One region of the Streptomyces sp. NPDC048171 genome, then DNA from elsewhere that is predicted to be linked to it. Evidence: riboswitches for the same ligand, from Rfam matches in the RefSeq annotation. Region 1 holds a riboswitch; each other region holds the start of a gene.

Region 1 (7,717 bases):
TCCGGGACGGTCACGGACAGGATCTCGACTTCGTCGTTGGCCGCGAACATCACGTTCACGGTCATGAGCTTGGCACCGGTCTCGGCGTCGACGGCCAGCTCACCGGTCCGGCGGTCCTTCACCTTCGGCTCCGGGGTCTTGGCGACCATCACGGTTGCGGCGGAGGTGTCGACGGGGATCTGACGCACAGCGGATCACTCCTCTATAGAGGCTGGACTCCGTCACTCATGTATATGAGTGACATGAAGAAGAGTGCATCACTCCTATACATGAGTCAACCCGTCGCGACATGGAACTCGCGACGGGCTGTGGAGAGTTGAGTGGCCGTTAGTCGGCTGCTGGGATCCGGTACTCGAAAACGAACTGGTCAGCGGCCATGAGGGTGTCGCAGACCTCAACGACGAGTCCGGCAGCCGTACGGGCTTCTCGGATTAGGTGGACGACCGGGGCACCTGGGCTGAGAGCCAGTTCAGTGGCCTCCGCCTTGGAGGCCGGCCGCGCTTGCAGCGTCTCGACGAACTCGGCGAACTCGTGCCCGTGGTCTTCGAGTCGGGCGTAGATGCCACCGCCGCCGGGGTTCTCGGCGAACAGCTCTGGGATGTCCTTGACGACGTCCCACGGGAGGTAGGAGGAGGCCGTCTCGACCGGGGTGCCGTTACGGAAATAGAGGCGCCGCCGGGCAAGCACCTGAGTGCCGGCGGGGACGCCGAGCCGCTGGGCGGCATCCGCGGGGGCCTCCATAGGGCCGATGTAGAGGACGCTCACCTTGGCCGTGGCGCCGGACTGTTCGGACTCTGCGAGGTAGGCAGCCTTGCCGCCCTGGCGGAGCGAGCGCCGGAAGCGGTCGGAGGAGCGGTGCCTTACCGGCGGCCGGTCCTTCACGATCGAGCCCTTGCCGTGGCGGGTCTCGACAAGCCCGCTCGCCCGCACCTCGACCATGGCCTTGCGGATCGTGCCGCCAGAGACGCCATAGCGGTCCACCAGCTCCGATTCACTGGGGACCATGTCGCCGGGCTTGAGCACACCGGCCCGGATCTGCTGCACGATCTCGTCCGCGATCTGGACGTACCGAGGACCCGACCTGCCCCCTTCTACCGTGGTTCCCATAGTCCTTCTCTGCCTCCTATGCTCCTGTATATGAGTCAACCACAGGAAGCCACGTCGCCGCCGCTGCACTCCGTATCCGTTGCGGGAGTGGTGGTGCGCGAAGACGGGCGCCTCCTGGCGATCCGGCGAGCGGACAACGGCACGTGGGAGCTCCCCGGCGGTGTGCTCGAACTGGACGAGACCCCGGAGGCCGGCGTAGCCCGCGAGGTCTGGGAGGAGACAGGCATCCGCGTCGAGGTCGACGAGCTCACCGGCGTCTACAAGAACACGACCCGGGGCATCGTGGCCCTGGTCTTCCGCTGCAAGCCGTCCGGCGGGGTCGAGAGGACGTCCAGCGAGTCGACGGCTGTCTCGTGGCTCACGCCCGACGAGGTCAGCGAGCGCATGGCCGAGGTCTACGCGATCAGGCTTTTGGACGCCCTAGATGGCGCTGGACCCCACGTGCGGAGCCACGACGGCAAGCACCTCATCCCAGTGGGATAAGACTTTCCCTACTTCATCAAGCCCGCGCACGGCGCGGGTGCGCGCCGCCTCTACGGCGCGGCCCGCCTCCTGTCTTCGCCCCGGCTGGCCGCGCCCGGCGGCGCGCTCGGCGGCTGCGGGCATGAAGTGGGGAGACACCCTCTGTGGCTGGGGCGGTCGGCTCCACGGCTTTAGGCAGCCACTTTGGGGCGAGCCTCTAAGATCTTGGCCCCAACGTCGTGCTTTAGCGGGCAGGTCCACAGACTGCCCGACTCGCCGGAAGCTTACGGGGCCAAGATCACTCGCCCCAAAGCAGCTCCAGCCCAAAGCCGCTCCACCGACCTCGTAGCACCGCCGCAGCGCTCCAAGAGCCTTCTGGGACTACTGTCTGCTTCGAGTCGACTAGCGTTGCCCCTTCTTCCGCCAGCTTCCTGCAGGGTTACGCTCAGGCATGGACGAAGGTCGGTGAAGGCTTTCCGTGGCGCCCGCCGCGAGCCACTCTGCCCATCGATCAATGAAGTTGGAAGGATCGCCGGGGTCAAGAGCGGTAAACGGCCATGCAACTTGGTACTCGGCCATTCCGCCCCAAATAGCCTTCGCTGAATCAATCCCTGGGTCTAGGGAAAAAGGATCAACTGAATCTCGTCCAGATGTCATCAGTGGCATGATCATGAATGAAGTCTCGTACCATTGATACCTACCCTCTTCCTTGGCGTCGCAATACCATAGGGAGTGGCTGCGTCCTTCATACCCCGTCTGCGGGGATCTGAGTGAAATGCTCACTGAGGTGTGCGAGATCACATCAAATGCGGGCGGCTCCCAATCCCTCCAGGGGGCTGCAGATGTTTGCTGGTTTGCGCGCAAGATTAGAGTGGCAGCCCCAATTGTTGCGGCCCATCCAATGGGTCCCATTTCAACAAACTTGGCAATCGGAGCGGCCTCGGAGATGGCAGTTCGCAACTGACCTGCAATGCCGGCAAGGTCGCGGGTTGAGGCCTTGTAGAGCTCGGTGCGACGCTCTGCTTCTGTGCGGGCTGCGGACTCCGTGCGTGCAGCCTCTCCCTGCCGCTGCACTTCAACATGCGCCGCTTTTTGCAGTGCGGCAAGGCCGCCAGCCGGTCGGGCCTTCTCCAGCTGCGTCAAGCGACTCAGTACCGACGCTGCGCTGGGGCGGGCGCCCGGCGCCTTGTGTAGGCACTGATCAATAAGCGTTGCGATGCCTGGGCGTACTCCTGTCATAGGGGGCGGAGCAGCATGAAGATGCTGTTCGCGGAGCTTGTACATGTCGGGTCCCACAAAGGGCAAGTCTCCGGTGAGCAATTCGTACGCGATCACGCCGAGTGAATAGATATCAGTGGCGCTTTCTGCGCGCTCCTCTCGCCACCTTTCCGGGGCTGCGTACAGGGGTGAAAGTGCGAATTTATGAGTGTCCGGGGCGGTCGTAGCCTCGGCGTAGCGAGAGATACCAAAGTCAGCCAAACACCATTTACCGTCGAAGAATAGGATGTTTTCTGGCTTGATATCTCTGTGTACGACCTTGCCTGCGAGATCGGTGAGGCTTTCGGCGATGTCTTTGAGGATTGCGATGGTTTCGGACTCAGTAAGAGGCCCAGCCATCGATTCACGGTATTGGCGGAGTGACTTATCGGCTTTGGGCATCACCAGTACCCAACTGTCCGCTGTCTCCCCGCCATCAATTACAGGGACAACATTTCGAACATCTGCGAGCTGAACGAAAAGAAGTTCTCGTGCGGCTCCGGGGCTTTTAGGAATCAGTTTGGCAACCGCCAGCTGTGTGCCATTCTTGACGTCGTACACTTTACCGAAGCCGCCGCCGCCAATCAGCGTGCCAACTTTCCAGGTTGCACCATTAAGCTTGAGGTCCATCTGCTGCCTGCCCCTGATTCGTCTGAGCGTTCCTCAGTCACATAGCTAGCACAGCAATGGTCGGAGTGGAGCGGGATTTCGAAAATTGTGTGGCGTCGGTGTATGTCTCGACGGAACCATTACGTGTCGTGTGCACCTCCCGAGGTCACGCCCTGGGCCGTCCCTGGGCCGTCCGAGGCCGACCAACGCTGACAGTCGGCACCCACGGGTGACCACCCCCACCGCGCACTGGCCTGGGCCCCCGGAGTCGATCTGCGACACTGGTACAGCCATGCCTAAGCCCGGAGAACTCACATTCGTCGCCCCCCGCGGAGCCAAGAAGCCGCCGCGGCACCTTGCCGATCTCACGCCCGCCGAGCGTAAAGAGGCCGTCGTCGCTGCCGGCGAGAAGGCCTTTCGTGCGAAGCAGCTCTCGCAGCACTACTTCGCGCGGTACGCGCACGACCCCGAGCAGTGGACCGACATCCCCGCCGGTTCGCGGGAAGGGCTCCGGGAGGCGCTGCTGCCCGAGCTGATGACGGTCGTCCGGCATCTGTCGACCGACCAGGGCACCACCCGCAAGACGCTCTGGAGGCTGTTCGACGGGACGCTCGTCGAGTCGGTGCTCATGCGGTACCCGGACCGGGTGACCATGTGCATCAGCTCCCAGGCCGGCTGCGGCATGAACTGCCCGTTCTGCGCCACGGGGCAGGCCGGCCTGGACCGGAACCTGTCGACGGCCGAGATCGTCCACCAGATCGTGGACGGGATGCGGGCGCTCAGGGACGGCGAGGTCCCCGGAGGTCCGGCCCGGCTCAGCAACATCGTGTTCATGGGCATGGGCGAGCCCCTGGCCAACTACAACCGGGTCGTCGGCTCCATCCGCCGGCTCACCGACCCGGAGCCGGACGGGCTGGGGCTCTCCCAGCGCGGCATCACCGTCTCCACGGTCGGTCTCGTCCCGGCGATCAACCGCTTCACCGGCGAGGGCTTCAAGTGCCGCCTCGCCATCTCGCTGCACGCCCCCGACGACGAGCTGCGCGACACCCTCGTCCCCGTCAACACGCGCTGGAAGGTGCGTGAGGTGCTGGACGCCGGGTTCGAGTACGCCGCGAAGTCGGGGCGCCGGCTGTCCATCGAGTACGCGCTGATCCGGGACATCAACGACCAGGCGTGGCGGGGCGACCGCCTCGGGCGGCTGCTCAAGGGCCGGCCGGTGCACGTCAACCTCATCCCGCTCAACCCCACGCCCGGCTCGAAGTGGACCGCGTCGCGGCCCGAGGACGAGAAGGCGTTCGTGGAGGCGATCGCGGCGCACGGTGTGCCGGTGACGATCCGGGACACCCGTGGCCAGGAGATCGACGGGGCGTGTGGTCAGCTCGCCGCGAGCGAGCGGTAACCTGACCGGCGTCAGTACATCGCCACAGTAACCACATCTTCATATTCCGACAGGGGAGCGCCACAGCGCTGAGAGTGCGGCACCGGCCGCAGACCCTCCGAACCTGGCCCAGGTCATTCTGGGTAGGGAGATCGGTCACCACTCGAGCTGTTGCGCCCTGCCCGGGACCCTCGCCAGGGGTCGCGGGCGGGGCCGCGTCTTCTCCTGGTCACCCAGGAGGAATCAGTGAGCATCACCAAGAAGGTCACCGTCCTGGCCGTCGGTCTCGGCATGGCCGGCGGCCTGGCCGCCTGCGGGTCGTCGTCCGACGAAGGGCAGGGATCCGGCGACTCCAAGACCGTGACCCTGGTCAGCCATGACTCGTGGGCCGCTTCGAAGGAGGTCATCGCCGCCTTCGAGAAGAGCTCCGGCTACAAGGTCAAGGTCCTGGAGGACGGCGACGCCGGGCAGGCCGTCAACAAGGCCATCCTCACCAAGGACAACCCGCAGGGCGACGTCTTCTTCGGCGTCGACAACACCCTGCTCTCCCGCGCCCTCGACAACGGGCTGTTCCAGCCGTACGAGGCGAAGGGCTCCGACCTGGTCCAGCCCGCGTACCGGGCCGACCAGGACGAGCACCGGGTCACGCCCGTCGACACCGGTGACGTCTGCGTCAACTACGACAAGGCGTACTTCAGCAAGCACGAGCTGACCCCGCCGGACTCCTTCGACGACCTGGTCAAGCCGGAGTACAAAGACCTGCTCGTCACCGAGAACGCGGGCAGTTCCTCGCCCGGCCTGGGCTTCCTGCTCGGCACCGCCGCCAAGTACGGGGACGGGGGCTGGGAGGGCTACTGGAAGAAGCTGAAGGCGAACGGCGTCAAGGTCGTCGACAGCTGGGAGCAGGCCTACAACGAGGAGTTCTCCGGCTCGGCCGGGGGCAAGCAGGCCAAGGGCGACCGTCCGCTCGTCGTCTCCTACGCCTCCTCGCCGCCCGCCGAGGTGATCTACGCCGACCCGCAGCCGTCCACCGCGCCCACGGGCGTCGCCGACGGCACCTGCTTCCGCCAGGTCGAGTACGCCGGCCTGCTGAGCAACGCCAGGAACCCCGAGGGCGGCAAGGCACTCCTCGACTTCCTCATCGGCAAGCAGTTCCAGGACGACATGCCGCTGAACATGTTCGTGTACCCGGTGCGGGAGGGCGCGCAAATCCCCGAGGCGTTCGTGAAGTACGGGCCGCAGGCCAAGGACCCGCAGACCATGGAACCGGCGAAGATCGCCGACAATCGCGACCAGTGGGTCAAGTCGTGGACCTCGCTCGTACTGAAGTAGGCAAGGGAGCCCCCAGGGCTCGGAACCCGCGCGGGAGCGCGGCGCGGCTCGCCCTGATGGTCGTGCCCGTCGCGTTCTTCGCGGTGTTCTTCGCCTACCCCGTCGCCGCGATCGTCGCGCGCGGCCTGGAGGTCGACGGTGCCTGGCAGTTCGGCCGGATCGGCGACGTGCTCGCCCAGTCCGACGTGCGGCACGTGCTGTGGTTCACCACCTGGCAGGCGCTGGCCTCCACCGCGCTCACCCTGCTGATCGCACTGCCCGGCGCCTACGTCTTCGCCCGCTTCGACTTCCCCGGCAAGCAGTTGCTGCGGGCGGTGGTGACCGTGCCGTTCGTCCTGCCGACGGTCGTCGTGGGGACGGCGTTCCTGGCCCTGGTGGGGCGCGGCGGGCTGCTCGACGAGCTGTGGGGCGTACGGCTGGACACCACCGTGTGGGCCATCCTGCTCGCGCACGTCTTCTTCAACTACGCCGTCGTCGTGCGCACCGTGGGCGGCCTGTGGGCCCAGCTCGACCCGCGGCAGGAGGAGGCCGCGCGGATGCTCGGCGCCTCCCGCCCGAGGGCCTGGCGGCAGGTCACGCTGCCCGCGCTCGCTCCCGCGGTGGCGGCCGCCGCGCTGATGGTGTTCCTGTTCACCTTCACCTCCTTCGGCGTCGTGCAGATCCTGGGCGGACCCGCCTTCTCCACCCTGGAGGTGGAGATCTACCGGCAGACGTCCCAGGTCTTCGACCTGTCCACGGCCGCCGTGCTGACGCTGATCCAGTTCATGGCGGTCGCCGCGGTCCTCGCCGTGCACGCCTGGACGGTGCGGCGGCGGGAGAGCACCCTGCGGCTGGTGGACGCCGCCACGACCGCGCGCAGGCCCCGGGGCACGGGCCAGTGGGCGCTGCTGGCAGGGGTCCTGGGCACCGTCGCCCTGCTGCTGGTGCTGCCGCTCGCCGTGCTGGTCCAGCGGTCGCTCGGCGCACCCGGCTTCGGCTACTACCGGGCGCTGACCAGTGCCGACGGCGGCACCTTCCTCGTCCCGCCGATCGAGGCCATCGGCAACTCCCTCCAGTACGCCGTCGCCGCCACCGCCATCGCCGTGGTGATCGGCGGTCTCGCCGCCGCCGCGCTCACCCGACGGGACGCCGGCCGCTTCGTGCGGGGCTTCGACGCGCTGCTGATGCTGCCGCTCGGGGTGTCCGCCGTGACCGTCGGTTTCGGGTTCCTGATCGCGCTGGACGAACCGCCGCTGGACCTGCGCTCCTCCTGGATCCTGGTGCCGCTCGCCCAGGCGCTGGTCGGTGTCCCCTTCGTCGTACGGACCATGCTGCCCGTACTGCGGGCGGTGGACGGTCGGCTGCGGGAGGCGGCGGCGGTGCTCGGGGCGTCGCCCTGGCGGGTGTGGCGCGAGGTGGACCTGCCGATGGTGCGGCGGGCCCTGCTGGTCGCCGCCGGGTTCGCCTTCGCCGTGTCCCTCGGGGAGTTCGGCGCGACCGTGTTCATCGCGCGGCCCGACAATCCGACGCTGCCGGTCGCCGTGGCGCGGCTGCTGGGCAGGCCCGGGGACATGAACTACGGCCAGGCCATGG
Region 2 (7,717 bases), on a different contig from region 1:
CCCGAGGTGGAGCGGACCGCGACGGTGCGCGACTTCCGGGTGCCCGCTTACGTCCACGAGACCGCTCCGTATGCCGGCCCCGGCACACAGGCGGGCGAGTCCGCGCCGCCCTCCGAGGAGGGGTCCGAGGAGCCCTACCCGGAGGGGTACACGCCCACGCAGCGGGATCTGCCCGTCATCCGCCGGGGTGACACGGTTCAGGTGCCCGTCGACCCCGAGCCGATCCAGGTGGGGCAGCCCGTCACCGGTCAGGGGCCGCTGTTCGTCGTGGGCGACGTGCACGGCTACCTCGACGAGCTGCTCGCCGCGCTGCGCGAGAAGGGCCTCGTCGACGCCGACGGCCAGTGGTGCGCGGGCACCTCACGTCTGTGGTTCCTCGGCGACTTCACGGACCGCGGCCCGGACGGCATCGGCGTCATCGACCTGGTGATGCGGCTGTCCGCCGAGGCCGCCGCGGCCGGCGGCTACTGCAAGGCGCTGATGGGCAACCACGAGCTGCTGCTGCTCGGCGCCAAGCGGTTCGGCGACACGCCGGTCAACTCCGGTGCCGGCACCGCCACCTTCCAGGCGGCCTGGCTGCTGAACGGTGGCCAGAAGACCGACATGGACCGCCTCCAGGACCACCACCTGCAGTGGATGGCCCGCCTCGACGCCCTCGAAGAGGTCGACGACCACCTCCTGGTCCACTCCGACACCACCACCTACCTCGACTACGGCCGCTCCATCGAAGAGGTCAACGACACCGTCCGCGAGACCCTCACCCGTAACGACGCGGAAGAGGTCTGGGACCTGTTCCGCAAGTTCACCAAGCGCTTCTCCTTCCGCGACGAGGGCGGCGCCGAGGCCGTGCGCTCACTGCTGGATACGTACGGCGGCACCCGGATCGTTCACGGACACAGCCCCATCCCCTACCTGCTGGGCGAGGTCGGCTCCGAGGACGGCGAGGACGACACCCGTACGGCGGTCGAGGGACCCCACGTCTACGCGGACGGGCTGGCCATCGCGATGGACGGCGGCGTGACCATGGCCGGAAAGCTGCTGGTCCAGCAACTTCCGCTGGACGTCTGACCGTTCAGCGGACGAGCGTTTCGACGGCGGGACCCGTACGGGACGGCACCCAATTTCTGGAAACCCCCTGTCACCCTCCACCGTCACCGCTCTACCATCGGCTTATCCGTAGCAGGCTCCCCTCCGTTTCTGCCCGACGGCTCGTTGGCATGCGAGCCCCAAGCCCTACGGAGCATCGGGGGATGCACATGAACAGCGTTCCGCAGCACCTGTCCAACGAGGACCGCCAAGAGTACGAGCGGATCCTCGACGAGGCGCTGCGCTCCGCACCACACCGCCCGGAACTGGCCGCTGTCGGACAGCGGCTCAACTCCGAACAACTGCGCACCATGGCACTCAACGCGACCGCCCTCATCACGGCGGCGGCCACCACCGAGTACCAGCACTACGTGAAGGCCCGCGAGGAACTGCGCCACCCCGCGCCGTCCGCCACGGCGCCCGCCACGCGCGAGTCCGGCTCCGAGGAGCAGGGCAGCAACGCGGTGGGACTCGCCGCCACCATGGGGGAGGTGGCCGAGGCGACCGGTGCGGGGGCCGTCGCCGTCGTCGCCGTCCTGGCACCCGTCCTGGCCGGCACCGCCGCGGCGATCTTCCTGCTCGTCGGCTACATCCTGAAGATGCTGGATCCGGAGCAGGCCTTCGCGCAGACCATGCTCACCACGGGTTGGATGTTCGGCGCCGTGACCGCGGTGGCGATCCTCGTCGCCGCGGTGGGACTGCTGATCACCGCGCTGCGCAACCGGCCGTCCGCCGAGTCCGGCTCCTACGGCGTACTCGACGAGGAAGTGGCCCGGGCCAGGGACGCCTGGCACGACGCCCTGCTGGAACGCGGCATCCTGCCCTTCCTGCAGGAGGCGCTCGGCAACCCGGGCACGGCGGCACTGCACCGCACGGGACCCAAGGCCCCGAGCAGCCGCATGCCGCACCTCGGATACGGCCGGCCCGGGTTCACCAGTCCCGACGGCGGCCCCGAGACCGGTCACCGTCCGAGCTACTCCAGCCCGGACTACAGCAGCCCCGACTTCGGGGGTCCGGAACACCGGCCCGAGTAGCCACCGGTCCGGGCGGGCGGCGCGTCAGAGGATGCCCGCCCGGCCGGCGGCTGTGATCCAGGACGGAAACTCGGACAGCAGGCGGTCGTAGAGCTCCGGGTCCGGCACGGTGGCGATGTCGTCCACGGCGAAGAAGCCGACGTTGTCGACGCAGCGGCCCGTCAGGGTGTCGAAACGCTCCAGCACGCCGTACTTGGCCCGGCCGAGCCCCACGAACTGCCAGAAGACCGGCTCCTCCACCGCCTCTCGCAGCTCCCGCTCGATCTCGGCGTCGCGGTAGACACCGCCGTCGGAGAAGAACAGGACCAGGGTCGGAACCGTTGCCGGATTCTCCCGGACGAAGGCACGGACCTGGGCGATCACCTTCTGCTCCTCGTTCTGGATCCCGACCGCCCGCATGTCGACCTGCCGGGGGTCCAGGCCCTTCTTCCGGCCGCGGCGGAAGAGGCTGATCTCCCCCACGCGTACGTGCAGCCGCAGCCACTCGGGCAGTTCGCCCAGGCGCAGGTCGGGAAGGCGCGCCGGGTTCGAGGCGAAGGTCCATGCCTGCATCTCGCCGTCGTCGTCCAACTGCGCGGCGACGGCGGCCATCCGCTCCACGACGTCCGCCACGACGCCCTTGGAGTAGAGGAACGACATGGAACCGGAGGCGTCCAGTACGAGGATGACGCGCGCGGTGACGTTGTCCGCGCCGTGCTTGCGCAGGCTGACGGCGACCTGCTCCTTGCGGAGGGACAGCCGCTTGCGCATGTCCACGGGCAGCTGCTCCTCGCCCTTGGTGAGGCGGCTCCGCCCCGCGGATGCGGTCACCGGTGGGGACAGGGGCTGAGGGGGCGGCGTCGGCGTCGGCGTCGGCGTCGGCGTCGGCGTCGGCGTCGGCGTCGGCGTCGGGGGAGTGTCGTCGTCCACGGTGATGCCGAAGTCGGTGGCGAGCCCCGCGAGTCCGGCGGCGTATCCCTGCCCGACCGCGCGGAACTTCCACTTCCCCTGCCGCCGGTACAGCTCGCCGCCGACCAGGGCGGTCTCCGTCCCGGCGGTCATGTCGAACCGGGCCAGCTCGGTGCCGGAAGCGGCGTCCAGCAACCGCATCGACAGCCCCGGTACCCGGCCGAACGTCCCGCCGTCCGCCGAGGCGCACAGCACGATGCGTTCGACGGCCGGCTCCACCGAGACCAGGTCCACCTCGACCGAGTCGGTGGTGACACCCGCGGGCGCGCCGGATCCGCCCCGCTTGCCCAGGTGCCCCACCGCGCCGGACGCGTGCCGGGGCTGGTTGTAGAAGACGAAGTCACCGTCGTCCCGCACCCGTCCGGCCGAGGTGAGCAGCAGCGCGGAGGCGTCGATCTCGGGAACCCCGGGCCCTGCGGCCCAGGCGAGTTCGATCCGCACCGCGGGGGAGTCGACGGCGAGGTTGGCGCCCTTGCTCAGGGAGGTGGCTGTCATGCCCCCAGTCTGCCGAGACGGACCCCTCGGCGGGGAGAGGACGGACCCACGGTCTGCCCCCTCCCCACCGCACTACGCGGCACGGAGCGGCATGCGGGGACGTCAGTCCGCGATCGGCAGATACACGCGATTGCCGGCGGCCGCGAACTCCTTCGACTTCTGGACCATGCCCTCCTCGATCTCGGCCTGGCTCCCTCCGTGCTCGCGTCGGATGTCGTGCGAGATCTTCATGGAGCAGAACTTCGGCCCGCACATCGAGCAGAAGTGGGCCGTCTTGGCGGGCTCGGCCGGCAGGGTCTCGTCGTGGAACTCCCGTGCCGTGTCCGGGTCGAGGGCCAGGTTGAACTGGTCCTCCCACCGGAACTCGAAACGCGCGTCGGACAGCGCGTCGTCCCACTCCTGCGCACCTGGGTGACCCTTGGCGAGGTCGGCGGCATGGGCGGCGATCTTGTAGGTGATGACGCCGGTCTTGACGTCGTCACGGTTGGGCAGGCCCAGGTGCTCCTTGGGCGTGACGTAGCAGAGCATTGCCGTGCCCCACCAGGCGATCATCGCGGCACCGATGCCGGAGGTGATGTGGTCGTACGCCGGCGCGACGTCCGTGGTCAGCGGGCCGAGCGTATAGAACGGAGCTTCATCGCAGATCTCCTGCTGAAGGTCGATGTTGTCCTTGATCTTGTGCATCGGGACGTGTCCCGGGCCCTCGATCATGGTCTGAACGTTCAAACGCTTGGCGGTCCGGTTGAGTTCCCCGAGGGTGCGCAACTCGGCGAACTGCGCCTCGTCGTTGGCGTCCGCGATGGAGCCCGGCCGCAGTCCGTCGCCGAGGGAGTACGTGACGTCGTACGCGGCGAGGATCTCGCAGAGTTCCTCGAAGTTCTCGTACAGGAACGACTCCCGGTGGTGCGCCAGGCACCACGCCGCCATGATCGAGCCGCCGCGCGAGACGATGCCGGTCTTGCGGTTGGCGGTCAGCGGCACGTACGCCAGGCGAACGCCCGCGTGGACCGTCATGTAGTCCACGCCCTGCTCGGCCTGTTCGATCACGGTGTCCTTGTAGACCTCCCAGGTCAGCTCCTCGGCCCGGCCGTCGACCTTCTCCAGGGCTTGGTAGAGCGGCACGGTCCCGATGGGGACGGGGGAGTTGCGCAGAACCCACTCGCGGGTGGTGTGGATGTTGCGGCCGGTGGAGAGGTCCATGACCGTGTCGGCGCCCCACCGGGTCGCCCAGGTCATCTTGTCGACCTCCTCCTCGATGGAGGATGTCACCGCCGAGTTGCCGATGTTGGCGTTGACCTTCACCAGGAACCGCTTACCGATGATCATCGGCTCGATCTCGGGGTGGTTGACGTTGGCCGGCAGTACGGCACGGCCTGCCGCGATCTCCTCGCGGACGACCTCCGGCGCGACGTTCTCCCGGACGGCCACGTACTCCATCTCGGGCGTGATCTCGCCCCGGCGGGCATACGCGAGCTGTGTCACCGCGGTGCCGCCCCGGCCCCGGCGGGGCTGGCGCGGCCTTCCGGGGAAGACGGCGTCGAGGTTGCGCAGCCCGCCGCGCGGCGAGGTGTGCTTGATGCCGTCGTCCTCGGGACGGACGGGACGGCCCGCGTACTCCTCGGTGTCACCGCGGGCGATGATCCAGTTCTCCCGAAGCGGCGCCAGTCCCCTGCGGACGTCGGTGTCGACGAGCGGATCGGTGTACGGGCCGGAGGTGTCGTACAGCGTGACCGACTGTCCGTTGGTGAGGTGCACCTGACGGACCGGCACCCGCAGATCGGGGCGCGAGCCCTCGACGTACGCCTTGTGCCAGCCGATGGACTTCCCGGCCTCCGCGGTCTCCTCCTGGGAGGAGTTCTGCGTGGAGGCAGGCGTGCGTGCGTCCTTGATGGTCATGAGACCTACTCCCTACGCCGGCATTACCCGGTAACAGGTTCGGCGGTCGACGCAGCGGATTCCGTCCGCCGATGCTTCGTGGGATACATCACTCGACTTCGGTGATGTTTCCCGTGAAACATCGCTGGGACGGAGGTCAGCGCCCTCTCAGCCCGGTGCTCCGAGCTCCCGCGTGTACAAAGGTGGCTCCACGCTAACGCCCATTCGGGCGCGGTGAACAGAGGGCCCCCCTTGTTCTTGCGATGATCGGTCGGTGACCACACCGCAGCATCCCCCCTTTCCGCCGCACGATCCCCGCCGCGGACCGCACGCCGATGAGGGCGTCGACCGTGGAGCCGCCGACCACGGACGCGGTCCCGGTGGCGGCGGCCACGGGCACGGAGCGGGCGGGGGCCACGGGCACGGAGCGGGCGGGGGTCACGGGCACGGGGAGGGAGGAGGCCACGGGCACTCTCACAGTCATGGTCCCGCGGCACCCGTCTCCCGGCATCTGCGGAAGGTCATCGCCGCGATCCTGATCCCGTTCGCCGCGGCAGTCCTGGTCGGGCTCGCCGTCCTGTGGCCGGGCGGCGCGCCGGCGCACGAGCGCACCGGCGTCGGCTTCGACCGCCAGACGCAGCAGGCCACCGTGACCAAGGTGGTGGAACTGAGCTGCCAGTCCGTCAACGCCTCGGGCTCCACCCCCACCGGCGACACCTCCACCGCCGAGGGCTCCTCCGCGTTGCAGCAGGCGAACGGCGAGTGCAAGCGGGCGACGATCCGCGTGGACAGCGGCAAGGACAAGGGCCGCACGTTCGAGGAGGTCGTGCAGCCGGACCAGTCGCGGCAGTTGCACGAGGGCCAGGAGGTCGTGGTCGCCTACGAGCCCTCCGCACCGCGGGACCTGCAGTACTCGGTGACCGACATCAACCGCCGGCTCCCCCTCACCCTGCTCGCCGGCATCTTCGCGCTGGCCGTGGTGGTCGTCGGAAGGCTGCGGGGCCTGATGGCGCTGATCTCCCTGGCCATCAGTTTCCTGCTGCTGAACTTCTTCATCCTCCCCGCGATCCTCCAGGGTTCGAACCCGCTGCTCGTCGCGGTGATCGGGTCCAGCGCCATCATGCTGATCGCGCTGTATCTGTGTCATGGCCTCTCCGCACGCACGTCCGTGGCGGTGCTCGGCACGCTGATCTCCCTGTTGCTGATCGGCGTTCTCGGGTCGCTGTTCATCGGCTGGGCGGCGCTGACCGGGAACACGGACGACAACACCGGCCTCATCCACGGCCTGTATCCGTCGATCGACATGAGCGGTCTGCTGCTCGCCGGCGTCATCATCGGTTCGCTCGGTGTCCTCGACGACGTGACGGTCACCCAGACGTCAGCGGTCTGGGAACTGCACGAGGCCAACCCGACGATGGGCTGGCGCGGGCTGTACCGCGCGGGCATCCGCATCGGCCGCGACCACATCGCCTCGGTCGTCAACACGCTCGTGCTCGCCTACGCGGGCGCCGCGCTGCCCCTGCTCCTGCTGTTCTCGATCGCGCAGAGCGGGGTGGGGACGGTCGCCAACAGTGAGTTGGTCGCCGAGGAGATCGTGCGCACGTTGGTCGGCTCGATCGGCCTGGTGGCGTCCGTGCCGGTCACCACGGCCCTCGCCGCGCTTGTCGTCTCGGCCGACCGGACGGCCGAGCGGTCCGCCGGGGCGACGCCGGGCGGGGACACGGCCCCCGTACGCGGCGGACGCGGCCGTCGCCGCAAGCGCTGACGCGCCCGAGGGCGAAGCATTACGCCCGCTCCGCGCCTGCCGTAACGGTTCAGCCCGCGCTCTGCTCCTCCGCCAGGATGCGGTCCAGCGCCTCGTCGAGGTGGGTGTCGAAGTCCGCGAGCGCGCCCTCCTGACCCAGGGGCACCAGCTTGTCGGTGCGGTCGAGGAACGCCACCAGGGGCGCCGCCGAGGAACGGAACAGTGCCTGGTCGGCGCCGACCTGGAGGCGGATCAGCACCTCGGCCAGCGGCTCCGGCTCGACCGGTGCGATGCGCACGTCCCCGTCACCGCACGGCCGGCCCACACCGTCGACCAGTAGCTCCCGGCCGAAGGCCCAGGTCACCGGGGCGTCCCCGGGAAGGTGGAAGGTCAACCGCACGGCATAGGGATCACAGGTCGCGTAGCGCAGCTCCACCGGGATGCGGAACGAGAGCTCCTCGGACACGAGAAAGCTCATCATGACCTCTGCCTGTACGGACTCGCCCATCGCACACCCGTCATTCGCCGTCGACTG
Region 3 (7,717 bases), on a different contig from region 1:
CGGGGTGCCCGCCGCCACGATCCTGGAGCTCGCGCCGCCCGCCCCGGCCGTCACCCACGTGATGGTCTGGGCCGAGTACGGCTTCAGCTCCAACCTCCGGCTGGCCGACTTCGCGGACGGGCGTGCCCTCTTCGCCACCCACAAGGACGGCGAACTGCTCACCGCCGAGCACGGCTTTCCGCTGCGGCTGATCGTCCCCCACCTGTACGCCTGGAAGGGCCCCAAGTGGGTCCGCGGCATCGAGTACATGACAGCCGATCGGCGCGGCTTCTGGGAGGAGCGCGGCTACCACAACATCGGCGACCCGTGGCGCGAGCAGCGCTACTCCTACCAGGAGGAACCCGGGGACGGCCCCGAGCTCTGACCCCGCGATCGGAGCGGATCAGCCGTCGCGCAGCTTCTTCAGCCGCTCCACGTCCGCCGCGTGCCCCTGCTTGCCGCCCGGCGTCTCGATGATCAGCGGCACGCCCTCGGTCGCGGGGTGGGTCATGAGCGCCCGGAACGGGTCCTCGCCGATGTGCCCGGCGCCGATGTTCTCGTGCCGGTCCTTGTGGGCGCCCGCCACGTCCTTGGAGTCGTTGGCGTGGATCAGCTTCAGCCGGCCCGCGCCGACCGTGTCCACCAGCAGGTCCAGGGTCTGGTGCATGCCGGACGGGCCGGTCAGGTCGTGCCCCGCCGCGAAGACATGGCAGGTGTCCAGGCACACGCCCAGCTTGGGATGCGAGTCCAGTGCCTCGAAGTACGGGCCGAAGTCCCAGGTCCGCGAGCACAGCGAGGCGCCCTGCCCGGCGGTCGACTCCAGCAGGAGGAACGGGTCGTCGTCGTGGGTCAGCTCGTCGAGCAGCGGCAGCAGGTACTCCCGGACCTGCTTGAGCGCCACCGACCTGTCCCGCCCGCCGGTCGCGCTGCCGGTATGCACGACCACGCCCAGCGCCCCGATGGCCCGCCCGCGCCGCAGCGAGTGCCGCATGGACTCCACCGACCGCTCCGCCGTCGCCTCGGTGTGCGAGCCGAAGTTGATCAGGTACGGGGCGTGCACGTACGCCGGGATCGACTCGGCCGCGCAGGTCTCCCGGAAGGCCTCGTCCTGCTTCGGGTTGCCGGCCGGTGTGGCCCAGCCGCGCGGGTTGGCGACGAAGACCTGCACGGTCTCCGCCTTCAGCTCACGGGCGTAGGACAGTCCCACGGAGTGCAGCCCGCCGGCCACGGGGACATGACCGCCGACCGGGTTGCGGGGGAGTGCGGGCGTCCCGCCCCTGCCGGCGGTCATCGGATGGTGATCGTGACGGTGGAGCCCTCGGCCGCCGTGTCCCCGGCGTCCACGGACTGCTTCTTCACCGTGTCGCCGAACAGCCCGAGCAGACCGCGGTCCTCGTCCACCTGGAAGCCTGCCTCCGTCAGCTTCCGCTTGGCGTCGTCCACGCTGTCGCCGACCACGTCCGGGACCTCGATCTGCCGGGGGCCCTTGGACACCGTGAGCGTCACGGTGTCGCCCTCGGCGGCGCGGCTGCCCGGCTCCGGGGTCTGCCGGGCGACCTGGCCGCTGTCGTACTCGGAGTTCACCCGCGTCTCGTCGACCTTCACCTTGAGGCCGGCCTCCGTGAGTTGGCTCCGCGCGTCCTCCAGGCCGACGCCCGCGACGTCCGGGACGTCCACCGGGCTGCCCTTGCTGACCACGAGCGCGACCGCCGAGCCGCCGCGCACCGTGGTGCCCGAGGCGGGCTTGGTGGAGATCACGAAGCCCTTGGGCACCTCGTCGCTGAACGCGCGGGTCACCATGCCCCGCTCCAGCCCCTCGTCCTTCAGCAGGGTGCGGGCGCGGTCCAGCCTGTAGCCCTCCAGGTCCGGCAGCTTCACCGTGTCGGGGCCGTCGGAGACCGTGAAGGACACGGAGTCGTTCTTGCGGATCCGGGAGCCCACGCCGGGGTCGGTGCTGATGATCCGGCCGCGGTCCACGGTGTCGCTGTGCGCGTGCCGCACCTTGCCGACGTCCAGCCCGGTGTCCTCCAGCCGGTCGCGGGCCTCCGCCTCGGTCTTCGAGAGCAGCGGCGGCACCTTCGTGAACTGGCCGGAATTGATGTACCAGATGCCGGTGCCCAGGCCGAGCACCAGCAGCACGGCCAGCACGATCGTCAGCGGGCCGCGCCGCATCCCCGGCCGGCGGCGCCGGGGCGGGTCCGGCGGGGGAGACGCCAGCCGGCTGGTGTGCTGGACGCCGTCGCCGGCGGCACCGTACTCGTCCTCGTTGACCGGCAGCGGACGGGGCACCGTGAGCGAGCGCGGAATGACGCTCGTGCGGTCCTCGGCGTTGTCGTGCTCCGTGGTGAGCGCCTGCGGCGGCACCGCGTCCAGCTGCTCGGCGGACAGCGCCGCGCGCGCCTCACGGGCCCGCGCGAGCAGCGCGACGGCGTCGTACGGCCGGATCTCCGGGTTGCGGGCGGTGGCGGCGGCGACCAGCTCGTCCAGCTCGTACGCCATCCCGGGCACCGCGGAGGACGGCGGCGGCACGTCCTCGTGCAGGTGCTTGTAGAGCACCACCGCGGCCGAGTCGCCCTCGTGCGGCTTGGTGCCGGTCAGCATCTCGTAGAGCACCACGCCGCACGCGTACACGTCGACCCTGGGGTCGGCGGAGCCGTGCTCGACCTGCTCGGGCGCCAGGTAGGAGACGGTACCGAGGACGGCGCCGGTGGTGCTGGTGACGGTGTCCACGGAGCGGACCAGGCCGAAGTCGGCGACCTTGACCCGGCCGTCGTCCCCGATCAGCACGTTCTCCGGCTTCATGTCCCGGTGCACGAAACCCGCCCGGTGCGCGGCGCCGAGCGCGGCCAGCACCGGCTCCAGAATGTCGAGGGCGGCCCGCGGCCGGAGCGCACCGCGCTCGCGCAGCACGTCACGCACGGTGCAGCCCGGGATGTACTCCATGGCCAGGTAGACGTACGCCCCGTCGGCCCCCTGGTCGAAGACCTGGACGACATTGGGGTGGTCGAGGCGGGCCACCGACTTGGCCTCGCGGATGAACCGCTCGACGAAGCCGGCGTCGGTCGCGAGCGCCGGGTGCATCACCTTCAGCGCGAGCACGCGGTCCAGGCGGGTGTCCACGGCCCGGTAGACCGTGGCCATCCCGCCGACCGCGATCCGCGCCTCGACGCGGTACCGGCCGTCGAGCACCTGCCCGACGAGAGGGTCCTGAAGGGTCGTGTCCACGCAGGCGAGTGTACGAGCCACGACCGACACCCCGCGCTCGCCGACCGCCGCCGGGGCGGTACTGCAGCGCACCTGTGACGCACGTGACACGCACCGGGTGAGCCCCCACCCACGCACGGTGAGCGGCCGACGGCGAGTCACCCCCACGGGAGAGCCGGGCCTCTTGTCCGACTGGAAACGGGTGGTGCGCGCGTGGGAGAAGACCCTCGGAGCAGCGCAGCCTCACTGAAAGGCGGGCCGCTCCGGATCAAGCTCAGCCAGGCCCTCCGCAGGAGAGGACGCCTCGGCGAAGTGCCGCCGCGGCATCCGTCCCGCAAGCCGCGCCAACCGCCCGGCCTCGACACCCGCACGCATGGCGGAAGCCATCAGCACCGGCTCCTGCGCCCGCGTGACCGCGGAGGCCAGCATCACACCCGCGCACCCCAGCTCCATCGCCAGCGCCACGTCCGACGCCGTACCGGCCCCCGCGTCCAGAATCACCGGCACCCCCGCGCGCTCCACGATCAGCTCGAAGTTGTGCGGGTTGCGGATCCCGAGCCCCGACCCGATCGGCGAACCGAGCGGCATGATCGCCGCACACCCCACGTCCTCCAGCTTCCGCGCGAGAACGGGGTCGTCGTTCGTGTACGGCAGCACCGTGAACCCGTCGTCGACCAGCGTCTCCGCGGCCTCCAGCAGCTCGATCGGGTCCGGCAGCAGCGTGCGCTCGTCGGCGATGACCTCCAGCTTGACCAGGTCCGTGCCCAGCGCCTCGCGCGCGAGGCGGGCGGTGAGCACCGCCTCCCCGGCGGTGAAGCAGCCGGCCGTGTTGGGCAGCACGCGGATGCCGAGCTTCTCCAGCACCGACAGCACGGACCCGTGCACCGACGCGTTCACGCGCCGCATCGCGACCGTGGTCAGCTCCGTCCCGGAGGCCACCAGCGCGCGCTCCAGCACGTCAAGGCTGGGCGCCCCGCCGGTACCCATGATCAGACGGGACGCGTACGACGTGCCGTCGAGGACAAAGGGATCGTCGGCCATGGTTCAGCCTCCTTGCACAGCGGTGAGGACCTCGACGCGGTCGCCGTCGGCCAGGGCGGTGGCGGACCACCGCGCGCGCGGGACCACGGTTTCGTTCAGGGCGGCGGCCACTCCGGACGGCGCGGTGGTGAGCGTGCCCACCAGGGCGTCCAGGGCCGTACCCGGAGCCACCTCGCGCGGCTCGCCGTTGACGGAGATGTTCATGCGGACTGCTCCGAGAGTGCGGGGGCGGCGTCGAAGCGCCGGGGTGTGAAGGGGCGGGCCTCGTCCGGCAGCTCCCCGGTGGTCAGGGCGTGCGCCATCGCGTCGCCGGTGACGGGGGTGAGCAGGACGCCGTTGCGGTGGTGCCCGGTGGCCAGCAGCAGCCCGTCGAGGCCGGTCGGCCCGAGCAGCGGGGCGTTGTCGGGGGAGGTGGGTCGCAGGCCCGCGCGGGTCTCCGTCAGCGGCAGCTCGGTGATGCCGGGGACCAGCTCGTGGGCGTCGCGCAGCAGCTCGTACACGCCGCCCGCGGTCACCGTGGTGTCCCAGCCCAGCTCCTCGCTGGTGGCTCCCACGACGAGCTCGCCGCTCTCCCGGGGCACCAGGTAGACGTGGTTGCCGCGCACCACGGCGCGCACCGTGCGGTTCAGCAGCGGCCCGTGCGTCCGCGGCATGGTCAGCCGCAGCACCTGCCCCTTCACCGGCCGCACCGGCGGCAGCACGGCGTCCGGCACGCCCGCGAGGCGCCTGCTCAGGCTGCCCCCGGCCAGCACCACCTGACCGGCCTCCAGCGAGGTTCCGTCGGCGGTGACGACCCCGGTGGCCCGTTCGCCCGGCCCGACGGTGAGCCGGTCGGCCCACACCCGGTGGAAGACCACGCCCGCCCGTTCACAGGCGGTCACGAGCGCGTGGCTGAGGCGCCGGGGGTCGATCTGGTGGTCGCCGTCCACCCGCAGGCCCCCGCGCACGCCCGGCGCGAGCATCGGCTCGAGGCGCCGGCACTCACGTCCCGAGAGCCACTCGGACTCCAGGCCGGAGCGCTGCTGGAGGGCGTGCAGTTCGCGCAGGTGGGCGCGGTCGTCGGCGTCCAGCGCGACGGCCAGGGTGCCGCAGCGGCGATAACCCAGGTCATGGCCGGTGGCGTCGGTCAGCTCGGCCGCGAACTCCGGGTAGCGGCGGGCCGAGGCGAGGTTGAGCGAGAGCAGCGTCTGCTCGCCGTGGTGCAGCTCCGTGACGGCGGCCAGCATCCCGGCCGCCACCTGCGCCGCCCCGCCGCCGGGCTCGGGGTCGACGACGGCCGTGACGAGCCCGCGCCGGGCGGCCCGCCAGGCGGTGACCAGACCGATGACGCCACCGCCCACCACGAGGACGTCGGGCGTACGGGACACGGTGGGTGACGGCACGGTGTGCGACGAGCCGTGTGATGAGGACGGCATGGGCGTCCAGCCCCTCCCTTCGCCGGCATGACCCGGATCAGGTTCGTACGGTCGGAGGCCGCCAGCCTCCCTCTCAGCCCGGTGCGTCCGGGCTCCCGCGAGTGCTTTACGTTGGCCAGCCTAGCCCGCACCGCCTCGCACTCGTAAGGGAGCCTCCGCCCGTGCCCCGTTCACTCGACGGTCTCGTCCTCGCCCCCGTCGCCGACCAGGCGCCCGGCCAGGTGGGCACCCGCACCCGGTTCACGTACCACGAGCGGGACGGCGCGATCTGGGCCGACTACGCGGGCGGCGACGTCGTCCGCGGCCACCTGGTGGGTACCCGCGCGGGGGACCGGCTCGACTTCCGGTACGTGCAGCTCAGGACCGACGGCAGCACGGCGTCGGGACACTGCGTGTCGACCGTGCTGGAGCTGCCGGACGGCCGGGTGCGCCTGGAGGAGAGCTGGCAGTGGGAGTCGCGCCCCGGCCGCGGCACGAGCGTTGTGGAGCAGGTCACGGTGCACGACCGCTGACTGACAAATTGTCAGGTGGCTAAGGTGATCAGGTGAGCGAGCAGACGCGGGAGCGGGGACCGGAACCGGCGGCGGACGACGCGCGCCGCGTGGTCGTGGTGGGTGCCGGCATGGCGGGCGTGCAGACTGCCGTCGCCCTGCGGGAACAGGGCTTCACCGGCCCCCTGACACTGATCGGCGCGGAGCCCCACCAGCCCTACGACCGGCCTCCGCTGTCCAAGGCCGTCCTGCTGGGCACGGCCGAGGGCTCCGCCTTCGACGTCGACTTCGAGGCGCTCGGCATCACCCTGCGCCTCGGCTGCGAGGCCCTGGGCGTCCGCCCCGGCGAGCACCTCCTCGACACCTCCGAGGGCCCCGTGCCGTACGACGCCCTCGTCCTCGCGACCGGCGCCGAACCGGCCCGGCTCCCCGGCACCGAAGGCGTGCCGGGTGTGCACCTGCTGCGCACCCTGGACGACGCCGAACGGCTGCGCCCCGTGCTCGCCCGCCGCCACGACATCGTCGTCGTCGGTGCCGGCTGGATCGGCGCCGAGTTCGCCACCGCCGCGCGTGAGGCCGGCTGCGCGGTGACCGTGGTGGAGGCCGCCGACCGGCCGCTCGCCGACGCACTGCCCGCCGAGGTGGCCGCGCCGATGACCGCCTGGTACGCCGAAGCGGGCGCCGCATTGCGCACGCACGCGCGCGTGGAGCGCGTCGAGCCCGGCGGCCCGGGCGAGCCCCTCCGGGTCCTGCTCGACGACGGCACCCGGCTGCCCGCCGACGCGATCGTCGTCGGCATCGGCGCCCGCCCCTCCACCGCTTGGCTCGCCGGCTCCGGGATCGCCCTCGGCGGTCACGGCGAGGTCCTGGCCGACGACCTCCTGCGCACCTCGGCGCCGGACGTGCACGCGGTCGGCGACTGCGCCTCCTTCCCCTCCGCTCGCTACGGTGAGCGGCTGCTGGTGCACCACTGGGACAACGCCCTTCAGGGCCCGCGCACCGTCGCCGCCGACATCGTCGGCGCCCCTGCCGACGAGACCCCGGCGGCGTACGACCCGGTGCCGTACTTCTGGTCCGAGCAGTTCGGCCGCTTCGTCCAGTACGCCGGTCACCACACGGCGGCCGACACGGTCCTGTGGCGCGGGGACCGCACGGGCCCGGCCTGGACGGTGTGCTGGCTGCGCGAGAACCGGCTGGTGGCCCTGCTCGCGGTGGGCCGCCCCCGCGACCTGGCGCAGGGGAAGCGGCTGATCCAGGCGGGCGCCGCGATGGACCCGGTGCTGCTGGCCGACCCGGCGAGGCCGCTCAAGGGGGCGACGGCGTAGCACCGGTCCGGACGGGTCCGGCTTCCTCCTGTCAGTGCCAGATGGCAGGCTGGAGACGTGACCGAGATTGACGCAAAGACCGATGCTCTCGTGCCTGCCTGGCTCACCGTTCCCGACATCGCCGAAATGCTCGGTGTCGAGGTGACCCGCGTACGCCAGCTGATCAAGGAAGGCCAGCTCATCGCCGTACGCCGGGGTGAGAACCGCGCGCTGCACATTCCGGCGGCCTTCATCGACGAGGACAAGGTCGTCAAGGGCCTGG

Evidence for each region. A riboswitch is a leader RNA that binds a small molecule or an ion and turns the genes downstream of it on or off. The one in region 1 is predicted to bind thiamine pyrophosphate.
Region 2: it holds a riboswitch for thiamine pyrophosphate, as region 1 does, so the genes downstream of both, thiC (phosphomethylpyrimidine synthase ThiC) here and ACGF3J_RS34965 (thiamine ABC transporter substrate-binding protein) in region 1, are expected to answer to the same signal.
Region 3: it holds a riboswitch for thiamine pyrophosphate, as region 1 does, so the genes downstream of both, thiO (glycine oxidase ThiO) here and ACGF3J_RS34965 (thiamine ABC transporter substrate-binding protein) in region 1, are expected to answer to the same signal.

Annotation. Positions count from the first base shown of each region.
Region 1 covers NZ_JBIDAU010000016.1:44,115-51,831, forward strand. Annotated here, with positions in the region: gene ACGF3J_RS34940 (hypothetical protein) at 1-188, opposite strand, end outside; gene ACGF3J_RS34945 (GntR family transcriptional regulator) at 328-1,107, opposite strand; gene ACGF3J_RS34950 (NUDIX hydrolase) at 1,126-1,590, shown strand; gene ACGF3J_RS34955 (serine/threonine-protein kinase) at 1,972-3,456, opposite strand; gene rlmN (23S rRNA (adenine(2503)-C(2))-methyltransferase RlmN) at 3,728-4,834, shown strand; TPP riboswitch at 4,876-4,981, shown strand; gene ACGF3J_RS34965 (thiamine ABC transporter substrate-binding protein) at 5,060-6,145, shown strand; gene ACGF3J_RS34970 (iron ABC transporter permease) at 6,121-7,717, shown strand, end outside.
Region 2 covers NZ_JBIDAU010000005.1:131,752-139,468, forward strand. Annotated here, with positions in the region: gene sppA (Ser/Thr/Tyr protein phosphatase SppA) at 1-1,068, shown strand, start outside; gene ACGF3J_RS15185 (hypothetical protein) at 1,251-2,120, shown strand; gene ACGF3J_RS15190 (VWA domain-containing protein) at 2,145-3,563, opposite strand; gene thiC (phosphomethylpyrimidine synthase ThiC) at 3,666-5,459, opposite strand; TPP riboswitch at 5,452-5,641, opposite strand; gene ACGF3J_RS15200 (YibE/F family protein) at 5,713-7,203, shown strand; gene ACGF3J_RS15205 (SsgA family sporulation/cell division regulator) at 7,253-7,690, opposite strand.
Region 3 covers NZ_JBIDAU010000010.1:46,568-54,284, forward strand. Annotated here, with positions in the region: gene ACGF3J_RS27270 (sulfite oxidase-like oxidoreductase) at 1-364, shown strand, start outside; gene ACGF3J_RS27275 (deoxyribonuclease IV) at 383-1,270, opposite strand; gene pknB (Stk1 family PASTA domain-containing Ser/Thr kinase) at 1,267-3,204, opposite strand; gene ACGF3J_RS27285 (thiazole synthase) at 3,427-4,224, opposite strand; gene thiS (sulfur carrier protein ThiS) at 4,228-4,428, opposite strand; gene thiO (glycine oxidase ThiO) at 4,425-5,639, opposite strand; TPP riboswitch at 5,637-5,748, opposite strand; gene ACGF3J_RS27300 (hypothetical protein) at 5,801-6,151, shown strand; gene ACGF3J_RS27305 (FAD-dependent oxidoreductase) at 6,184-7,455, shown strand; gene ACGF3J_RS27310 (Rv2175c family DNA-binding protein) at 7,513-7,717, shown strand, end outside.